DNA from 4 places in the Zoogloea sp. GW822-FHT05C07 genome. Region 1 is predicted to be linked to each of the others. Evidence: predicted binding sites of a transcription regulator. Region 1 holds the regulator's gene; each other region holds the start of a gene.
The links. The regulator FNR, encoded in region 1, switches genes on or off when oxygen is low (the NO sensors DNR and NnrR bind a similar motif). The targets are predictions, from matches to a motif close to TTGANCTAGNTCAA.

Region 1 (4,775 bases):
GATGTCGAAACGGACCGAGCCGTTGCCGGATGCGCGTACCTTGTTGTCCCAGGCGTTGCTACGGCAGCCAGCCTTGGCCAGGAGGCCGGTACGGACCTGGTAATCGGGATTGCAGTTTTCCCGCTCGTAGGAGTATTTGGCCCATTCTTCGATGCTGTCGAAACCCACGGCGATGAGCACGCCGGAGGCGTGGGCGCGGCGCATCCAGTCTGCATTGGCACTGGCATCGGTGACGGGGGCGGGCTGGGCCGCTCCGTTTTGCGATGCGGCATGCGCGAGTGTGCAGTGCAATCCGCCGAGAGGTGCGAGCACTGCGCAAATCGATGTTGCGATGGAGAGTTTCTCTGGAATGAAGCGAGCTTTTGGCATCACTGTCTCGGCGAGGGGAGTGGCGGAATCGGCATACCGTAGCACTGCTAGCTTGCAGAAGGGCTCGACTCGCGTGTAATTCGCGCGAAGGGCGTCGTGCACACGGTGGCAGGGGCTCAAGCTGCGCCTGTCTCCGCCGTTAATCAGCCGGGGCAGTCGTCCCGCTTTCCGGAGTATCACGTATGAATGCGCCAGAACCGAATTTTCACGGGATAGCCTCGCGCACTGGCGAGCTTGCCCGCATCGTCCGCGTCAATGAAGAGATCAAGGCCATCGTTGCAACGGCTTTCCGTATCAACCTCATGGCCTTGAATGCGATCTTCCTGGCCAAGCGGGCCGGTAACGCAGCGCTGGGCTTTGGTGTGCTGTCCAATGAGTTGCGGCGCTTTGCCCAGGATCTGACCCGTCACATGGCATCCCTGCGGGAGATGACGTCCGGTTCGGTCGGCAGTGTCACCGGCGTCGTGCAGCAGCAGCGCATTGCGGCGATTCTGGCGGCGGCGCTGAAGCTCAGCGGTGATGGCGTGCCGGGCGCGCGGGAGGCCCGGCGGCGTGGCGCTGCGCGGCTTGCCGAGCAGCAGGTACGCCTGCGCTCCCTCGATCTGCGTTTGCGCGCGGCCGTCGAGGAAACCCAGCAGCTAGTCGAATTGGGCGGTGTGCTGGCCCGTTCGGCGAAGATCGAGGCGGCCTATGGTGGTAGCTTCAGTGCGGCATTGATGCAGGTATCGACGGATTTTGCCGAGGTGATTGCGCAGATCAAGCGCTCCCTCGAAGTTCTCGGCAAGGAACGCCTTGTAAAGGATTAGGAAACCCATGAAACAGGCCCATTGCATCTACCAGGACGAGGAACACCGCTGGCTGGCGATCGCGCGGGATGTGACCAAGCCTGGTTACATCATCGATACCAACGAATACGTGGTCGCCCACGGGGAAGAAGCCCTGTTGTGCGACCCGGGTGGGATCGAGATCTTTCCGGCGGTTTTCTCCGCGCTTTCGGCGGAGTGCGATCCGACGCGGCTGGCAGGCATCTTCGCGTCTCACCAGGATCCGGACATCATTTCCTCGCTGGCCCTGTGGCTGGAGTTCAAGCCCGATCTGAAGTGCTACACGAGCTGGCTCTGGCAGAGCTTCCTGCCCCATTTCGGCGGGCAGGATTCGACCTTTGTGCCGATCCCCGATTCGGGCATGACAATCCGCCTCGACGGCCTGGAGCTGCAGGCGATCCCGGCCCACTACCTGCATTCGTCCGGCAATTTCCACCTGTACGACCCGAAGGCCAAAATCCTGTTTTCGGGCGATGTCGGTGCGGCCCTGCTGCCGGCTGACCATAACGAGCTGTACGTGCAGGACTTCTCCCGCCATATCCGTCATGCGGAAGGTTTCCACAAGCGCTGGATGGGCTCGGACCGGGCCAAGCGCGACTGGTGCGAGCGCGTTTCCCGCCTGGAGATCGACATGCTGGTGCCGCAGCACGGGGCCATCTACCAGGGCGCCGATGTACAGCGATTCATCAACTGGTTTGCCGCACTGGAAGTTGGCGTGCTGCGCGGCTAAAGTGTTGCGGCCCCGCTTTCGCGGGGCCCGCCGGCAGCTGGGGCTTTGCCGCGGAACGATGGAGGCGCGGCATGTATCTGGCTCTCAAGCATTTCCACATTACCTGCGTGGTGCTCAGTGGTTGCGGCTTCGCATTGCGGGGCTGGTGGTCGTTGAGCGGTTCGCCGCTGTTGCAGGCCCGCCTGACGCGGGTACTGCCGCATATCGTCGATTCCTGCCTGCTGGCCAGTGCGCTCGGCCTGGCCTGGATGGCGGCCCAATATCCCTTCGTGCATGCCTGGCTGACCGCCAAGGTGCTGGGCTTGCTCGTCTATATCGGGCTGGGGAGTGTTGCGCTGAAGGCGAGGCGCCCGCGTGGGCTGCGCGCCGCGGCCTATGTGGGCGCGCTGGCGACGCTGTCGTGGATAGTGTCGGTGGCGGTCAGCAAGAATCCGCTCGGCTGGCTGGCCTGGCTGTAAGGCCAGGGCCGGCGGCGGTCAGGCTGCGTGGTGGTTGAGCAGGCGCTTCAGGCCCGGTGTGTCGAGGATGCGGATGTGCTTCTGCTGGACGGCGACCAGGCCTTCTTCCTGAAAGCGGGAGAAGGCGCGGGACACCGTTTCGAGCTTGAGGCCCAGGTAGGAGCCGATCTCATCGCGGGTCATGCGCAGGTGGAATTCGGACGGCGAGAAGCCCCGCGCGGTGAAGCGCTGGGACATGTTCAGCAGGAAGGCCGCCAGGCGCTCTTCAGCGCGCATCGAGCCGAGCAGCATCATTACGCCGTGGTCGCGGACGATCTCGCGGCTCATGATCTTGTGGAACTGGTGCTGCAGGCTTTCCACCTCCCGTGACAGCTCTTCGAGCCGGTTGAAGGGGATCACGCAGACTTCGCTGTCTTCCAGCGCGATGGCGTTGCACGAATGGTGCTCGGTGCTGATGCCGTCGAGGCCCAGCACTTCGCCGGTCATCTGGAAGCCGGTCACCTGGTCGCGGCCGTCCTCGAGGATCACGTCGGTCTTGAAGGAGCCGGCGCGGATCGCGTAGATCGCCTCGAAGTTGTCGCCGGAGCGGTAGAGGTGCTGCTGCCGCTTGATCTTGCGGCGGCTGCCGACGAGCTCGTCGAGCTGGTCGATCTCATTGGGGTCGAGGCCGAAGGGAAGACACAACTCCCGCAGGTTGCACTGGGAACACGCGACCTTGATGTCCACGACCGTCACCGGAATCACCGATTTCATCTGCACGCGCAATCACCTGAACTGGATGGTTTTACCAACGTTTGGAGCCCTTTGATCCACGTCAATACTGTTTTGGATCGATTCTGCGATTGTTCAGCGCAACCAACAGAAGTGCACCATGAACACGACACAAAAAGACCTGATATTCGATCCCGAGCTCATTCGCAAGTTTGATGTGAATGGCCCGAGGTATACGTCGTACCCGACCGCTGACCGCTTCGTCGAGGCGTTCAACTCCGATGCCCTGGAGCATTGGCTCGGGAGGCGCACTGTCGGCGGAATCGGCAAACCGCTCTCATTATACTTCCACATCCCCTTCTGCAATACGATCTGCTACTACTGCGCGTGCAACAAGATCATCACCAAGGATCACGGTCGCTCCGCCAAGTATCTGGATTATCTTGAAAAAGAAGTGGACATGCAGGCGGCCAAGCTCGACGGGTCGCGGGAAGTACTGCAACTGCACCTGGGCGGCGGCACGCCGACCTTCCTGTCCCACGACGAACTGCGCCGCCTGATGGGCATGGTCCGCAAGCACTTCACGCTGGTGCCGGACGGTGAGTATTCCATCGAGGTGGACCCGCGCAAGGTGGACGAAGCCACTGTTGCGCTGCTGGCCGAGCTCGGCTTCAACCGCATGAGCGTCGGCATTCAGGATTTCAATCCGGACGTGCAGAAGGCGGTCAACCGCGTCCAGAGCGAGGAAGAAACCAAGCTGGTAATCGACGCGGCGCGGGCCCATGGCTTCAAGTCGGTCAGCGTGGACCTGATCTACGGCCTGCCCAAGCAGAACGTCATCAGCTTCAACCGCACCCTTGAGCAGATTCTGGCGCTGTCGCCGGATCGCCTGTCGATCTACAACTACGCGCACCTGCCGACGCTGTTCAAGCCCCAGCGCCGCATCGTTGACGCGCAGCTGCCGTCCGGCGAGACCAAGCTGCAGATCCTGCAACTGGCGATTCGCCGCCTGACCGAGGCGGGCTACGTGTATATCGGCATGGACCACTTCGCCAAGCCGGACGACGAGCTGACCACGGCCCAGCGCCAGGGACGCCTGCATCGCAATTTCCAGGGTTATTCCACCTACGCGGAGTGCGACCTGCTGGCCTTCGGCGTGTCGGCCATTGGCAAGGTCGGTCCGACCTACGCGCAGAACGTGAAGACCCTCGACGAGTACTACGACATCATCGACACCGGCCGCCTGCCGGTGCTGCGCGGCATCGAGCTGACGCCGGACGACCTGCTGCGGCGGGCCATCATCCAGGCGCTGATGTGCCACTTCGAGCTGTCCATCGAGTCCATCGAGATCGCCCACCTGATCGATTTCAACAAGTATTTTGCTGCCGAACTCGCCGACCTGCGCGAGATGGAGAAGGGTGGCCTGCTGAAGATCGACAAGCAGTGGATCACCGTGCTGCCAGCCGGCCGCATGCTGGTGCGGGCGATTGCGATGGTCTTCGACAAGTACCTGCGCGCCGACCGGGAGCGCACCCGTTACTCGAAGGTGATCTGAACTTCCGGCCGGCTGGCCGCTCCGAGGTGGGCGGGCTAGAATGCCGAGCCAAGTGTTGGAACGCGCCCCGTGTTGCCCACGGGGCGTTTTTGTTTGTCCAGGTTGAATCTCCATGCCCGAAACCGGCT
Region 2 (4,775 bases), 1.6 Mb from region 1:
AAGGTCGGCTCGCCCCCCATCGTCAGGCGCATGTCGTTGGCGTCGAGGTCGGCGTCGATGCGATGGCCGAGGGCCTCGATCTCGGCCCATTGCTCCTCGGTGTAGGGCTTGGTGACCCGCGGCGCCTCGAACACGCGGGTGACCTCCATGCGGTGCTCGAACTCGCACTCGCACTCGTCGATGAGGCCGGAGATCGGTGCTGCCGACGACGGATCGGGGGATGCGGCCAGCGGGATGTGGCCCTCGCCGGCGAACAGGCCGGAGGTCGGATCGAGGCCGACCCAACCGGCGCCGGGCAGGTATACCTCAGTCCACGCGTGCAGGTCGGTGAAGTCCACCTCGGTGCCGGACGGGCCGTCGAGGGATTTGACGTCGGCCTTCAGCTGGATCAGGTAGCCCGACACGAAGCGCGCCGCCAGGCCCAGGTGGCGCAGCAGCTGGACCAGCAGCCAGGCCGAGTCGCGGCACGAGCCGGTGCGCTTGGTGAGCGTCTCTTCCGGCGTCTGCACGCCCGGCTCCATGCGGATCACGTAGCCGATGTGGTTCTGCAGGTCGGCGTTGAGCTTGACCAGGAAGTCCACCACCCGGGTCTTGTCGCGGGAGATGCCGTCCAGGTACTTCTTGAACTCTGGCTTAGCCTCTTCCTTCAGGCGGTACGGGGCCAGCTCGTGGTTGAGGGCGCCGGCGTACTCGAACGGGAAATTCTCGGCCTCGGGTTCCAGGAAGAAGTCGAAGGGATTGATCACCGACATCTCGGCAACCAGGTCCACCTCGATGCTGAACTCGGTGACCTTCTCCGGGAAAACCAGGCGCGCCAGGTAGTTGGACTGCGGGTCCTGCTGCCAGTTGATGAAGTGGGGCTTGGGCAGCACCTTCAGCGAGTAGGACAGGATGCGCGTACGGCTGTGGGGTGCCGGCCGCAGACGGACGACTTGCGGGCCGACATTGATCGGCCGGTCGTACTTGTAGGAGGTCAGGTGATTGAGGGCGACATGGATGGTCACGGGATACTCCGTTCTTGGGGCGCGGTTTGCAGACTTGTTGCCTGACGTAGCAAGCTTCACGCCAAGCGGTTTACGCCGCTCCTGTTGCGTGGATGTTGCGATCCTGCATCAAACCGAGGCTTTTGGAGTATCGAAACGGGGATGGGGCGCGCTGACCCGGCAACCGCCCGCCGTGCACGCACCAGAATGGACACCGGGATATGCACCAATAATGTGCATATCCCGGTTACAAGGCAGCGGAAGCCTGCGGAGCTAGGCCACGGCGGCCGCACCGGCCTCCGCCGTGGCGGCATCGAACCAGGCCAGCTTGCCAGCCAGGCTGACCACCTCGCCGACGATCAGCAGCGCCGGCGGGCGGATGCCGGCCAGCGTGGCCTTGTCCGGCAGGGTCTCGAGGGTGGCGGTGACGATGCGCTGGCGCGGCGTGGTGCCGTTCTCGACCAGCGCAGCCGGGGTCTGCGGGGAACGACCGTGGGCGATCAACGCCGCGCAGTGGGACAGCAGCATGCCGACGCCCATGTAGATCACTGCGGTCTGATGCGGGCGCGCCAGCGCCGTCCAGTCCAGCGCCGATTCGCCGGCCCGGCGGTGGCCGGTGGCGAACACCACCGACTGGGCGTAATCCCGGTGGGTCAGCGGAATCCCTGCGTAGGCCGCCACGCCGCAGGCGGCGGTGACGCCCGGCACCACCTCGAAGGGGATGCCAGCGGCCAGCAGTTCTTCCAGTTCCTCGCCGCCCCGCCCGAAGATAAAGGGGTCGCCGCCCTTCAGGCGGACCACCCGGCGACCATCGCGGGCCAGTTCGACGAGCAGGCGGTTGATGTCCTCCTGCGGCAGCGTGTGGTGGCCGGCCTCCTTGCCGACGTAGATGCGCTCGGCATCAGGCCGGGCGAAGTCCAGCACGCCGTCGCCGACCAGGTGATCCACCACCAGCGCGTCGGCCTCGCCGATCAGCCGCGCGGCGCGCAGCGTCAGCAGCTCGGGGTCACCCGGCCCGGCGCCGACCAGCGCCACCCGCCCCGCCGGGCGGATGCCACCGGCAAGCGGCTTGAAGGTCTCGGCCGGCGCGCTGCCGCGGCCTCCGACGAGCTGGTCGACAAAGGCACGCAGGGTGCCGGCGGCAGGCAGGCCGAAGCTGGCGATGGCGGACGGAGGCATGGCGGAACTCCCGGAATCATGACGGCCGCAATCTATCAGCCGGTCCCCTTTTTCGAACTTGACCCGAGTCAAGGAAGGGGAATAGCCCGGAAGCGCACTCTTCGCCGCAAGCGGGATAGGCCGCTCGTTGGGTTCATAAAGGGAGATGCACGATGAGTATGTGGAAAACCGGAGCGATTGCCATGGCCTTGCTGCCGCTGGCCCTGTCGCACGCCTTCGCCGAAGAGCCGAAGACATCGACGAACGATCCCGCTGCCAAGTACCAGGCGGCAGGGTCGCCGCTGGCCAACGTGGAGATGTACCAGGACATCAACCCGAAGGCGCCGCCGATGAGCAAGGCGGAGTTCGACAAGGCGCGCCAGATCTACTTCGAACGCTGCGCCGGCTGTCACGGCGTGCTGCGCAAGGGCGCCACCGGCAAGCCGCTGACGCCGGACAAGACCCTGGCCGCGGGCACCGACTACCTGAAGGTTTTCATCAAGTACGGCTCTCCCGCCGGCATGCCCAACTGGGGCACCTCCGGTGAATTCGACGACGACACCGTCGACCTGATGGCCCGCTACGTCCAGCAGACGCCTCCGCAGCCGCCGGAATACGGCCTGAAGGAAATGAAGGCGACCTGGAAGGTCATCATTCCGCCCGAGCAGCGGCCGAAGAAGAAGATGAACAGCTACAACATCGAGAACATCTTCTCGACCACCCTGCGCGACGCGGGTGAAATTGCGCTCATCGATGGCGACACCAAGAAGATCATCAACGTGATCAAGACCGGCTACGCGGTGCACATCTCCCGCGTGTCCGCCTCCGGCCGCTACCTGTTCGTGATCGGCCGCGACGCCAAGATCAACATGATCGACCTGTGGATGGAGAAGCCCGACAACGTCGCCGAGATCCGCACCGGTCTCGAGGCCCGCTCCGTCGAGACCTCCAAGTTCAAGGGCTACGAAGACAAGCTGGCCATCGCCGGCTCCTACTGGCCGCCCCAGTACGTGATCATGAACGGCGACACCCTCGAGCCGCTGAAGATCATGGCCACCCGCGGCATGACCGTCGGCGACCAGGAATACCACCCGGAACCGCGCGTCGCCTCCATCGTGGCGTCCCACTTCAAGCCCGAGTTCCTGGTCAACGTGAAGGAAACCGGCAAGACCCTGCTGGTCAACTACACCGACCTCAACGCCGTCTCCACCAAGGAAATCCCGGTCGCCAAGTACCTGCATGACGGCGGTCTGGACAGCAGCAAGCGCTACTTCATGGTGGCCGCCAACCAGTCCAACAAGATCGGCGCGATCGACATGAAGGATGGCAAGCTGGCCGGCCTCATCGACGTGGGCAAGATCCCGCACCCGGGCCGCGGCGCCAACTTCATCCATCCGAAGTACGGTCCGGTGTGGTCCACCGGCCACCTGGGCGACGACACCATCGCGCTGATCGGCACCGACCCAGCCAAGCACCCGCAGTACGCCTGGAAGATGGTCGAATCGCTGAAGGGCCCGGGCGGAGGCGCGCTGTTCGTCAAGAGCCACCCGAAGTCCAAGCACTTGTACTCCGACGCGCCGCTGAACCCGGATCCGAAGATCTCCCAGTCGATCGTGGTGTATGACGTCAATAACCTGGCTGCCGGCTACAAGACCCTGCCTATCGGCGAGTGGGCCGGCCTGAAGGACGACGGCGCCAAGCGCGTAGTGCAGCCCGAGTACAACAAGGCGGGCGACGAAGTGTGGTTCTCGGTGTGGAGCGCCAAGAACAAGGAATCGGCGATCGTCGTCGTGGATGACAAGACCCTGCAACTGAAGACCGTCATCAAGGATCCGCGCATCATCACGCCGACCGGCCACTTCAACCTCTACAACACGCAGCACGACATCTACTGAGCATCGTGTCCGGCCGCCCCCGGAGCCCCCGGGCGGCGGCACCTTCATCCAGGAGACAAGAAATGAAGAAACGCTTCCTGCTGCTCGCCCTGCTGGCCACCGCCGCCAGCGGCAGCGTCTTCGCCGACCCGGCCGCGTCGGCCCAGAAGGCCGGCTGCCTGGCCTGCCATTCGATGGACAAGAAGCTCGTCGGCCCGGCTTTCAAGGACGTCGCCGCCAAGTACAAGGGCCAGGGCGACGCCGTCGCCAAGCTCACCGACAAGGTCCGCAAGGGCGGTTCCGGCAACTGGGGCCAGATCCCGATGCCGCCCAACCCGGCCGAGAAGATCAGCGACGCCGAGCTGAAGGACGTGCTGGGCTGGGTCCTGAAGGGCTGAGCAGGTTCGTAACCCGGGGATGGGGTTATTTGAGGGGGGCGAGCTCATGCGCCCCCCTCTTGCGTTCACCCTATTCCCGGTCCCCCTGGTCCTCGTCCAGCCACACCAGGCGCCCATGGCAGGCGTCATCGAGGCGGCCCACCAGTTCCGCCGCAGCATCCACGGGCAGGCTGAAGGCGAATTCCACCTGTTCGCCGTGGCTCACCCCGAGCAGCACCGCCCTGGCGCCATCCAGCGCCCGCCGCACCAGCCCTTCCTGCGCATAGGGCACGACACAACGCAGCGAAGTGCTGCGCACGATGGCCACCGTCTCCGCCACCAGCAGCGCCTGCGCCACGCTGTCCGTGTAGGCCCGTACCAGG
Region 3 (4,775 bases), 360 kb from region 1:
ATGCCGATGCTCGCCGCCAGATGCAGGCTCCAGCCGGGCAACACGCCGGCCAGCGCGGCCACCACCAGCACACCAGCCAGTTGCAGCGCCAACGGCAGGAAGTGGATTGGCTTTTCCGCCGCGCCACTGCGCGTCAGCACCGGCACGAAATGCCCCATCGCGGCGAAGATCAGCGGCATCGCCCCCAGCGCGAAGGCCGCATGGGCCGCCGCGGCCGGCGAAGCCCCCGTCACCGCCAGCCCGACGGCCAGCCCGAACGCCGCCACGACGCTCGCCCCCAGATAGATCAGCAGCACTTTTCCCTCCTACCAATCACAGATCAAGGCTCATGTCAGGAATCGTCCCTAAGCTGCATGCCTGCCGGCATGCCAGAACAAGAAAACAAGATTCAACCCCATGGAAACCATTCGTCTCGCCCTGCTCCGTTTTTCCCGCCGCTACCTTTTCGCCGACGCCGCCCCCCTGTCCCGCGCCGAACGCTGGCGCAGCGCCCTCGCGGCAATCATCGGCGTACTGATCTATGAAAGCGTGTTGTTTGTATTACCCGCACCGGCCGAAGCCAAGCGGCAGCTGGCGCCCCTCGGCGCCACCTCGGTGATCCTGTTCACCTTACCGCACTCCCCGCTGGCCCAGCCCTGGTCCGTGGCCGGCGGCCTGCTGCTACCGGCGCTGGCCGGCTTCGCCTGCGGGCACTGGATCGCCTCGCCGTTCCTCGCCGGCGCGCTGGCGGTGGCCATCTCGGTATGGTTCATGGGCCAACTGCGCTGCATCCACCCGCCTGGCGGCGCGATGGCGCTGGTGATGGTTGGCGCCGCGTCCCAGGGGCTCGACGCGCTGACCAGCCTGACCGCGGTCGGCTGGAACGTGATCGCCATGCTGCTGGCCGCCACCACCGTCAATAACCTGATTCCCGGCCGGCGCTATCCGCTGTGCTCGCCCGCCGTATCCACGCCCAAGCTGCCGGAGCGCAGCCCCGCCGGCATCCGCCAGCCGGACCTCGCCGCGGCCCTGGAAGAGATCGACGCCTACCTGGACATCAGCGAGGAAGACCTGACCCAGGTCTTCCAGCGCGCAGCGCGCCACGCCTTCCACCGCCATGTGCTGCTGACCTGCGGTGATGTGATGGGCCCGGCGACGCAGCGCGTGGACTTCGCCACCGAACTCAACGACGCCTGGCGCCTGATGAGCCGCCACGCCCTTTCAGTGCTACCGGTGGTGGATCGGGCCGAGCGGGTCATCGGCCTGTTGACGTTGAAGGACTTCCTGCACCACGTGGAACCGGACAACGGCCAGCGCATCGGCGACAACGTGCGCCGCCTGCTGCGTCCGACCCCTGGCCCGCACACCGACAAGCCGGAGGTCGTCGGGCAGCTCATGCTGACGCCCCGCAGCGGCCTGCGCACCGCCAGCCTGACCGACGGCATCGCCGTCGCCGCCGACATCCTCGGCCAGCGCGGTCAAGGGGCGCTGCCGGTGGTGGACGAAGCCGGCAAACTGGTCGGCCTGATCACCCCGACGACGATGACCGCCGTGCTGTTCCAGCACGAGGCCCTCGATTACGTGCGGGGCGACCAGACCTGAACGTGCTCAGCCGAGCTTGGCGAAGTCGATGACGATCGCGCCGGGCTCGCGCTGCTGGTAGGTGATGGACACCGTCTCGCCGTAGCGTTGCTGCAGTTGGCCGAGCAGCGGCAGCGGATCGTGGTCATTGCAGAAGCGCATCGTTTCGCCCGGCACCAGTGCATCCAGCGCGCCGAAGATGGCCGCGTGGCGGAAACGCTTGGCGATGCCGCGGGCGTCAAAGGGGTAGATGGCTTCGGGGGTGGTGTGGTTGCAGACGTGGATGGTTTGCATGCTGGCTCCAAGGTATCGATAAATCCGACTGAATCTGTCGGGTATCGTCAGTGTGCCGTCGGCCAAACCGGCTTTCCTTGATCTGCATCGGGTTTGCGCGCGGTGCTGCAGGGCTCGTACATTCAAGCACCCGCGCTCCAATCAGCAGGCAAAAAAAACCCGGCCGCAGATTGCCCGGCCGGGCTTTGGCGCGCGGGGGGTGCGCGCTGAGGTCAAAGGAGAATCGAACGCTTACTGGCCCTTGGAGACGATGTAGTCGACAGCGGCCTTCATCTCTTCATCGGACAGGGACGGGTTGCCGCCCTTGGCCGGCATGGCACCCTTGCTTCCATTGAAGCCCTCGATGGCGTGCTTGTACAGGACGTCTTTGCCCTGCGCGATGCGCGGGCCCCAGTCGGCCTTGTCGCCGAGCTTGGGCGCGCCGGCGACGCCGGTCTGGTGGCACATCACACAGGTCTTCTTGAACACGTCGAGGCCCTTGCCGCCATCGGCTGCCGCGTCGGCCACCGGCGCCGGAGCTGCGGCCGGCGCAGCAGCGGCAGCAGGCGCTTCAACCTTCGGCGCCTCGGACTTGGGAGCTTCGGACTTGCCGCAGGCGGCCAGCAGGGCAACGAGAAGCAGGGGGAGGAGTTTTGTTGTACGCATGAACGGTCTCGGTAATCTAATGGGGATTGGGGGTTCCACGGAACACTTCAGGAACACGGTGCGATGCTAGCCCTCAGCACCTTCCCGTCTCATTGACCCGCATCAATTGGCACCGGCCGATGCGCGCTCCGACCATTTTTCAGCCCTTTCCGCCCCCCAGCGCCGCCCGCCACGCCGCCGCCATCCCCGGATGAAAGGGGTCGTGGGCACACCCGTTGATCCGTACCAGCCGGCTGCCGGCAATCCGGGCGTGGATGCGCTCGGCGTTCGATGGCGGACAGACCACATCGTCACTACCGTGGATCAGCCAGACCGGCACGCCGGACAGTCCCGCGCAGGCATCCAGGAAGTCCTCTTCATAAAGAAAGCAGCCGAACTGCAGGTAATGGGCCTGCAGCCGGTACTTGCCCACCAGGCGGTCGAGCTCCTCCACCGTCGGCGATGGCAGCGGCGCGGCCGGATCGTTCACTGCCTGCTCATAAGTAAGCCAGGCCAGCGCCGTGTCCCGTGCAAGCTCCCGGTCATCCCCACTGAGACGGAAAGCCAGTTCGGCCAGCAGATCCGGCGCACCGCCCAGCGCCGCGGACAAGGTCCGCCAGGCCTCCGGCCGCAGCGTCGCCAGCCCTTCGAAGAACCAGCGCACATTGCCATCGCCCGGCATGAAAACGCTGCGCACCACCAGGCCGTCCACCACCTGCGAATAGGCCGCCGCATAGGCCAGCGCCAGCGTCGCCCCCCACGAGCCGCCACTCACCCACCAGCGCACAATGCCGAGATGGCGGCGCAGGCGCTCGATGTCGTCGACGAGATGCGCCGTGGTGTTGGCGCGGATCTCGCCAAACGGCAGCGAACGCCCGCAGCCTCGCTGGTCGAAGAACACCACGTGATGGCGCCGCTCGTCATAGAGCTCGCGCAGACGCGGGCTGAAGCCGCTGCCCGGCCCGCCATGGAGCACTACCACCGGCACACCGGCCGGGTTGCCCCAGGTCTCGTAATACAGCCGGTGGTCGTCGCCCACGTCGAGCAATCCGTTCGCCATTCCAACCTCGAAATAATGATTTTCGTGAGGCGCAAGTATGCCGCCCCCGCAACAATGCATTCCACGGATTCGCCTTCCGGCGGACCGTAACCATCAATCAAAAAATTGGAGACTCATCATGACCTGGACCACCCCCCAAGCTTGCGATCTGCGTTTCGGCTTCGAAATCACCATGTACATCGCCGCCAAGTGATGGCATCCGGATAGGCCGCCAGCGGCCTGTCCGTCCATCTCGCCTTGGCGAGTCGGCGTTGCGGCTCGGCCCCCCGGTGCCGCAACGCCCCACACAGCACCAGCGGTCACGTCCAAGCCATGAAAATCCGAGTTCTCGGCTCCGCCGCCGGCGGTGGCTTTCCCCAGTGGAACTGCAACTGTGCCAACTGCCGGGGCGTACGTGCCGGCCAGGCGGGCCTGCAGCGCCGCACCCAGTCGTCCATCGCAGTGAGCGCCGACGGCGCCAAATGGACGCTCGTCAATGCCTCGCCGGACATCCTGCAGCAATTCCAGCAATTTGCCGGCACCTGGCCCAGCGAAGGCCTGCGCGGCTGCGGTATCGAATCGGTCGTCCTGGTGGACGCCCAGATTGACCACACCACCGGCCTCTACATGCTGCGCGAAAAGGGCAGCCCATGGCCGATCTGGACCACCGACCCGGTGTTCGAGGATCTGACCCGCGGCAACCCCATCCTGCACCTGCTCGAACACTATTGCGGCGTGGACCGCCAGCCGGTTCCGCTCGACGGCCGCAGCTTCCATCCGCAGGGCTCCGCCACCCTGGATTGGCGCGCCATGCCGCTGCTGTCCGCAGCACCGCCTTACTCGCCGCACCGCGGCAACCCGGTGCCCGGCGACAACATCGGCCTCACCGTCATCGACCCGGCCAGCGGCAAGCGGGTGTTCTACGCGCCCGGCCTGGCCGAAGTGGACGACGCCGTCTTCGACGCGATGAGCGGCGCCGACTGCGTGATGGTGGACGGCACCTTCTGGACCGACGACGAGATGATCAGCCTGGGCCTGTCGAAGAAGCGCGCCCGCGACATCGGTCACCTGGCCCAGAGCGGCCCCGGCGGCATGATCGAACAGCTCAGCCGCCTGCCGCGCCACGTGCGCCGCGTCCTCATCCACATCAACAACACCAACCCGATCCTCGACGAAAGCTCGGCAGAACGCGCGGCCCTGGCCGCCGCCGGCATCGAGGTGGCCTACGACGGCATGGAGATCGCACTGTGAGCCAAGA
Region 4 (4,775 bases), 1.3 Mb from region 1:
CCTTGAAGGTCTGAGCGTCGAGGAAGATCAGCGCGCCGTCCTTCTCCATCAGGCTGGCGATCACATAGCGGCCGTTGCGGTCGAATTCCACGTGGGCGAAGGTTTTGCCCGGTTCGGGGCGGACCTGGGCGACGACCTGCAGGCTCTGCTTATCGATCACCTGCAGGGTATCGCGGGCGGTCGGGCTCATCATCGAATCGACCCATGCATAGGGGCTGTTTTCATGGCTGCGCAGGAAGAAGCCAGGGCCCAGGGTGGGGATCGTGGCGACGGTCTGCCAGTTCTGCATGTCGATGACGCTGACCCGCGCGTCCTTCAGGTTGGTGCTGGCCACCACACGGTGACCATCTCGTAGCCAGGAAATGCCGGAGCCGAGGTGCGGCATGCCGGGCAGGTCCAGGTTGCTGATCGACCGGCGCACGTCGAGATTGACCACCTTGCCGTGCCCGTCCCGGTTGGCGCCGACTACGTTGGTGTAGTCCTGGGTGAAGAAAAAGTCGTCGAGGGGTTCTTCGAGCAGCGTGCGGCGCGGGTTGAGGTAGCCGGGCGTGGAAATCGCCTCGCCCATCTTGTAGTCGTGCACGTAGCCGTCGTGGAAAGGCTTGGCGGCCGGGTCGTAGGAGATTTCCCAAATCTCCGGCAGATCCTTCAGGCCGACCACGAAGCTCTTGCGCGGCGCCGCATCGTATACCGCCGAGATGCGCGAAGCGGCGTCGCCCTTCAGGTTGCGGCCGTCGATGAGCTTGAGCAGCTTGAGGTCGGCGTCGAAGATGGCCAGGTTGCCGGGCAGGTAGTTGGCTACCGCCACGTAGCGCCCGTTGCTGGAGACGGCGGCGTTGCGGGTGTTGAGGCCGGCGCGCACCTCGGCGACGACCTTCAGGTTCCAGATGTCGAACTTGCTGACCCAGCCGTCGCGGGATGCGAAGAACACGTAACGCCCGTCCGGCGTGAACTTGGGACCGCCGTGCAACGCGTAGCGGGATGGGAAGCGGAAGATGCGCTCCATGCGGTCGCCGTCGAGTACGCTGACGTGGTGGTCGCCGGCTTCGACGACGATGAACAGATTCATCGGATCGGCCTTGGCCACGTCGCCCTGGCGGGCGTCCGGCAGGCTGCCGGGCGGATAGGGTTCGACGCGCGAGGCGCGGATGTCGGCGGCGCTCCACGTGGGCGCGGGGCTGACCGGCGAGTAGATCCACTCGGCGAGGGCGTCGATCTCTGCGGCGGACAGCACCGCCGAGAAGGGCGGCATCTGCGTCGCGGTGCGGCCGTCGCGGATCGTCGCGACGGCATCCTTGCGCTTGAGGCGCTCGAGGCTGTCCGGCAACAGGGCCGGCCCCATTGCGCCCAGCCGGCCGGCGCCGTGGCAGCTGGCGCAGTGCTGGGCGAAGAGTTCCGCTGCGCCGGCCCGGGCCGGCAGGGTGGTGAAGGCCAGCGCGGCGAGGGCGATGGCGGGGATGAGGCGCTTGATCATGGTGCTCCGGTCCCTTGTGCGGGCGAATGCGCCCACCCGCGGGCTTTGTTGAGGCGGCGGGGACGAACGAGTCACCCTCACGGTGTGCCGTCGGTTTGCCGTTTCAGGCGATGGAGTGCAGCCGGACCCACGGCTTCACTTCCAGGCGCTCGCCGTCGGCGACGCCGATCTCGGTGTTGTCGAGGTAGCAGCCGGGGTCTTCCTGCCATGGATCGCCGGTCAGTTGCTGGGCTCGCACGCGGGTGTTGCCGTTGCAGATGGACAGGTAGCGGCAGTCGGCGCAGCGTCCCTTGACCGGCCGCGGCGACTGTTTGAGGCCGGCCATCAGCGGGTCCGACAGATCGGTCCAGATGTCGCCGAAGCTGCGCTCGCGGACATTGCCGAGGGTGTGGTGCCACCACATGGTGTCGGGATGGACGTTGCCCAGGTTGTCGATGTTGGCCACGTTGATGCCGCTGGAGTTTCCGCCCCATTGCCGCAGCTTGGCCTCCACGTGGGCCGCATGCTGCGGGAAGCGTTGTTGCACCCAGTGCAGGAAGAAGGGGCCGTCGGCGTCGTTGTTGCCAGTGGTGAAGTCCTTGTCGAGGCCGCGCCGCTCGCAGTCCCAGGCCGTGTCGAACAGCAGATCCATCGCCTTGCGGGTGAGGATGTGGTGGGCATCGTCGGCGCGGTTCTTGTTGCCGCGCCCGGCGTAGTTGAGGTGCGAGAAGTAGAAGCGGTCGATGCCTTCATCCTCCACCAGCTGCAACACGGCGGGCAGGTCGGTGGCGTTGTCCTGGGTCATCGTGAAGCGCACGCCGACCTTCACGCCGAGCTCGCGGCACAGGCGCAGGCCGGCCAGCGAACGCTCGAAGGCGCCGTCGAGGCGGCGGAACTTGTCGTGGGTCGCGCGGATGCCGTCGAGGCTGACACCCACATAGTCGAAGTCCGCGGCGGCGATCGCATCGATGTTGTCCTTGTCGATCAGCGTGCCGTTGGATGACAGGCCGACGTAGAAGCCCATCGCCTTGGCGCGGCCGGCGATCTCGAAGATGTCCGGCCGCAGCAGGGGTTCGCCGCCCGAGAGGATCAGCACCGGTACGCGGAAGGCCTTCAGGTCGTCCATCACGCGGAAGATCTCCGGTGTGTCGAGCTCGCCGGCGAAGTCCTTGTCGGCGGAGATCGAGTAGCAGTGCTTGCAGGTCAGGTTGCAGCGGCGGATCAGGTTCCAGATGACTACCGGCCCCGGCGGCGCACGGCGTGGGCCGAGGGGCGTGGGAGTGGTGATTTCGCGGATATAGCTCGAAATGCGGAACATGGCCTCACCTTCCGAAGGGTTTTGGGCATTGTCTCCGTGGGGAGGGGCGCCCGGCCTTGATGGGTATCAACCGGGCATCTGCAGCGGCGGCGGATCTGTGATGACCGCGACCTCACATATGTATAGCAGCGTGCGCTGCAACGGGCGGCATGACAATCGGTGGGCCGGGCTGACAGAATGGCCGGGTTGCGATCCAGACCGGATCCGATCACGAGAATCCCCGACATGGCTGTCATTCATCCCGAAGGCTGGCGCGAGTTGAAGGCCAGCGGCGCCGCCCAGCGCGAAATCGAAACCCTGGCGATTCTTGCTGCGGAGTTGGACGACACTTACACGGTTTATCACGGCGTGCACTGGACGCGGGTCCAGCAGGGTAATTACGCCATCGTCGGCGAGATCGATTTCGCGGTCGTCGGGCCGACTGGCAAGCTGCTGCTGATCGAGCAGAAATCCGGCTTCTTGGCCGAGACGCCGGAAGGCCTGGTGAAGCGCTATGCCCAGAAGGACAAAAGCGTGCCGCTCCGACTCGCGCGGACCGTCGATGCGTTCACCCAGCGTCTGAGGGCGATCTGCGGGATCGAATCGCCGCAGGTCGATGCGCTACTGTTCTGCCCGGATTACACCGTGAAGCAGCCCGGCACCGCGGGTATCGACCCGGCGCGCATCATCGATGCGGGAAAGCGGGATTACTTGGCGCACACCGTGCGCTCCATACTGCCGGCGCGGGGTGAGTCGGTCCTCTATAAGGATAAGCTGCACCGCTTCCTCGGCGACGTGCTGCAACTGGTGCCGGAAGTGCATGCGGTCGTCGGCGAGGCGCATGCGCTATATACACGGTTGGCCGGTGGCCTGGCGGAGTGGGCGCGGCGCATCGAGTGCGAGCCCTTCCGCCTGCGCGTGATCGGCACTGCCGGCTCGGGCAAGACCCAACTGGCGATGGCGGTCTATCGGGATGCGCTCGCCGCCGGGCGCAAGCCGCTCTACGTTTGCTACAACCGGCCGCTGGCCGATCACATCGCGCTGATCGCCCCGCAGGGCGGTCAAGTCCTTACTTATCACCAACTGGCTGACCGTGTCTGTCAGGCAGCCGGCGAAGTGCCGGATTTCAGCCGTGAAGGCGCCTTCGCCCGATTGGAGGGCTTTCTGGACAAGCATGTTCCGGATGAGGCGGATCGTTTCGACGAGATCATCATCGACGAAGGGCAGGACTTCCATGCCCGCTGGGCCGACAACCTGCTGCGTTTCCTGCGCCCAAGTGGGCGGGCCTGGTGGCTGGAGGATCCGATGCAGAACCTCTATGGCCTGCCACAGGTTCAGTTGCCGGGCTGGGTGACGCTGCGTTCCGACATCAATTACCGCAGCCCGAAGGACATCCTCGCGTCCCTCAATCTATTGCTGCCGCTGGAACACCCCGTCGATGCCGGCAGTCCTCTGAGCGGATCGGACATCGACATCCTGATTTACACGACGCCCGACGAACTGGTGGCCCGCTCGGTCAGCGCAGTCACCCGTGCCATCGGTCTGGGCTTCAAGCGTTCGCACATTGCGCTGATCAGCTATCGCGGGCGCGAACATTCGGCGCTGACGCCATTCACGAGACTCGGCCCTTATTCGCTTAGGGCTCCCACGGGGCGCTACGACCTGCTGGGTAATCCGATCCTGACCGAGGGCGACATTCTGACGGACTCTGTGTTGCGCTTCAAAGGCCGGGCCGCGCCTTGTGTGATTCTCACTGAGGTGGATTTTGAAAGCCTCGACGACAAGGCTGTGCGGCGGCTTTTTGTTGGCGCCACGCGTGCTACGATGAAATTGACGCTGGTTGTATCGGAGCGGGCGGCAGCAATTCTCCAGGCCCGGCTGAACGATGCGGACAGGGCCTTTTGAGCGTTGGACGTTACCAACTGGGTCGTGTGTTTCCTGTAAGAACGTCTTTGTTGGAGGGGTACATATAGAGGCCAAACACCCGATACTCGGCGCTCGAGAATTATTTTCCCAAATAGTGTT

Region 2: a site for FNR is predicted at 2,221-2,234, ahead of cobA (uroporphyrinogen-III C-methyltransferase). Genes of this name have one in related genera too.
Region 3: a site for FNR is predicted at 1,932-1,945, ahead of AC3QL2_RS18960 (DUF2249 domain-containing protein). Genes of this name have one in related genera too.
Region 4: a site for FNR is predicted at 2,828-2,841, ahead of nirJ (heme d1 biosynthesis radical SAM protein NirJ). Genes of this name have one in related genera too.

What each region holds. Positions count from the first base shown of each region.
Region 1 covers NZ_CM179510.1:3,753,341-3,758,115, forward strand. The annotation lists gene AC3QL2_RS17390 (hypothetical protein) at 1-204, opposite strand, end outside; gene AC3QL2_RS17395 (methyl-accepting chemotaxis protein) at 552-1,175, shown strand; gene AC3QL2_RS17400 (oxygen-binding di-iron domain-containing protein) at 1,183-1,923, shown strand; gene AC3QL2_RS17405 (SirB2 family protein) at 1,995-2,381, shown strand; gene fnr (fumarate/nitrate reduction transcriptional regulator Fnr) at 2,400-3,134, opposite strand; gene hemN (oxygen-independent coproporphyrinogen III oxidase) at 3,253-4,647, shown strand; gene AC3QL2_RS17420 (sulfite exporter TauE/SafE family protein) at 4,760-4,775, shown strand, end outside.
Region 2 covers NZ_CM179510.1:2,147,393-2,152,167, forward strand. The annotation lists gene AC3QL2_RS10100 (transglutaminase family protein) at 1-1,004, opposite strand, end outside; gene cobA (uroporphyrinogen-III C-methyltransferase) at 1,257-2,162, opposite strand; gene AC3QL2_RS10110 (cytochrome D1 domain-containing protein) at 2,321-4,036, shown strand; gene AC3QL2_RS10115 (c-type cytochrome) at 4,099-4,413, shown strand; gene AC3QL2_RS10120 (IMPACT family protein) at 4,484-4,775, opposite strand, start outside.
Region 3 covers NZ_CM179510.1:4,110,469-4,115,243, reverse strand. The annotation lists gene AC3QL2_RS18970 (hypothetical protein) at 1-296, opposite strand, end outside; gene AC3QL2_RS18965 (HPP family protein) at 397-1,581, shown strand; gene AC3QL2_RS18960 (DUF2249 domain-containing protein) at 1,588-1,854, opposite strand; gene AC3QL2_RS18955 (c-type cytochrome) at 2,086-2,499, opposite strand; gene AC3QL2_RS18950 (alpha/beta fold hydrolase) at 2,639-3,538, opposite strand; gene pqqA (pyrroloquinoline quinone precursor peptide PqqA) at 3,657-3,731, shown strand; gene pqqB (pyrroloquinoline quinone biosynthesis protein PqqB) at 3,851-4,768, shown strand; gene pqqC (pyrroloquinoline-quinone synthase PqqC) at 4,765-4,775, shown strand, end outside.
Region 4 covers NZ_CM179510.1:2,439,553-2,444,327, forward strand. The annotation lists gene AC3QL2_RS11535 (cytochrome D1 domain-containing protein) at 1-1,474, opposite strand, end outside; gene nirJ (heme d1 biosynthesis radical SAM protein NirJ) at 1,578-2,771, opposite strand; gene AC3QL2_RS11545 (ATP-binding domain-containing protein) at 2,949-4,655, shown strand.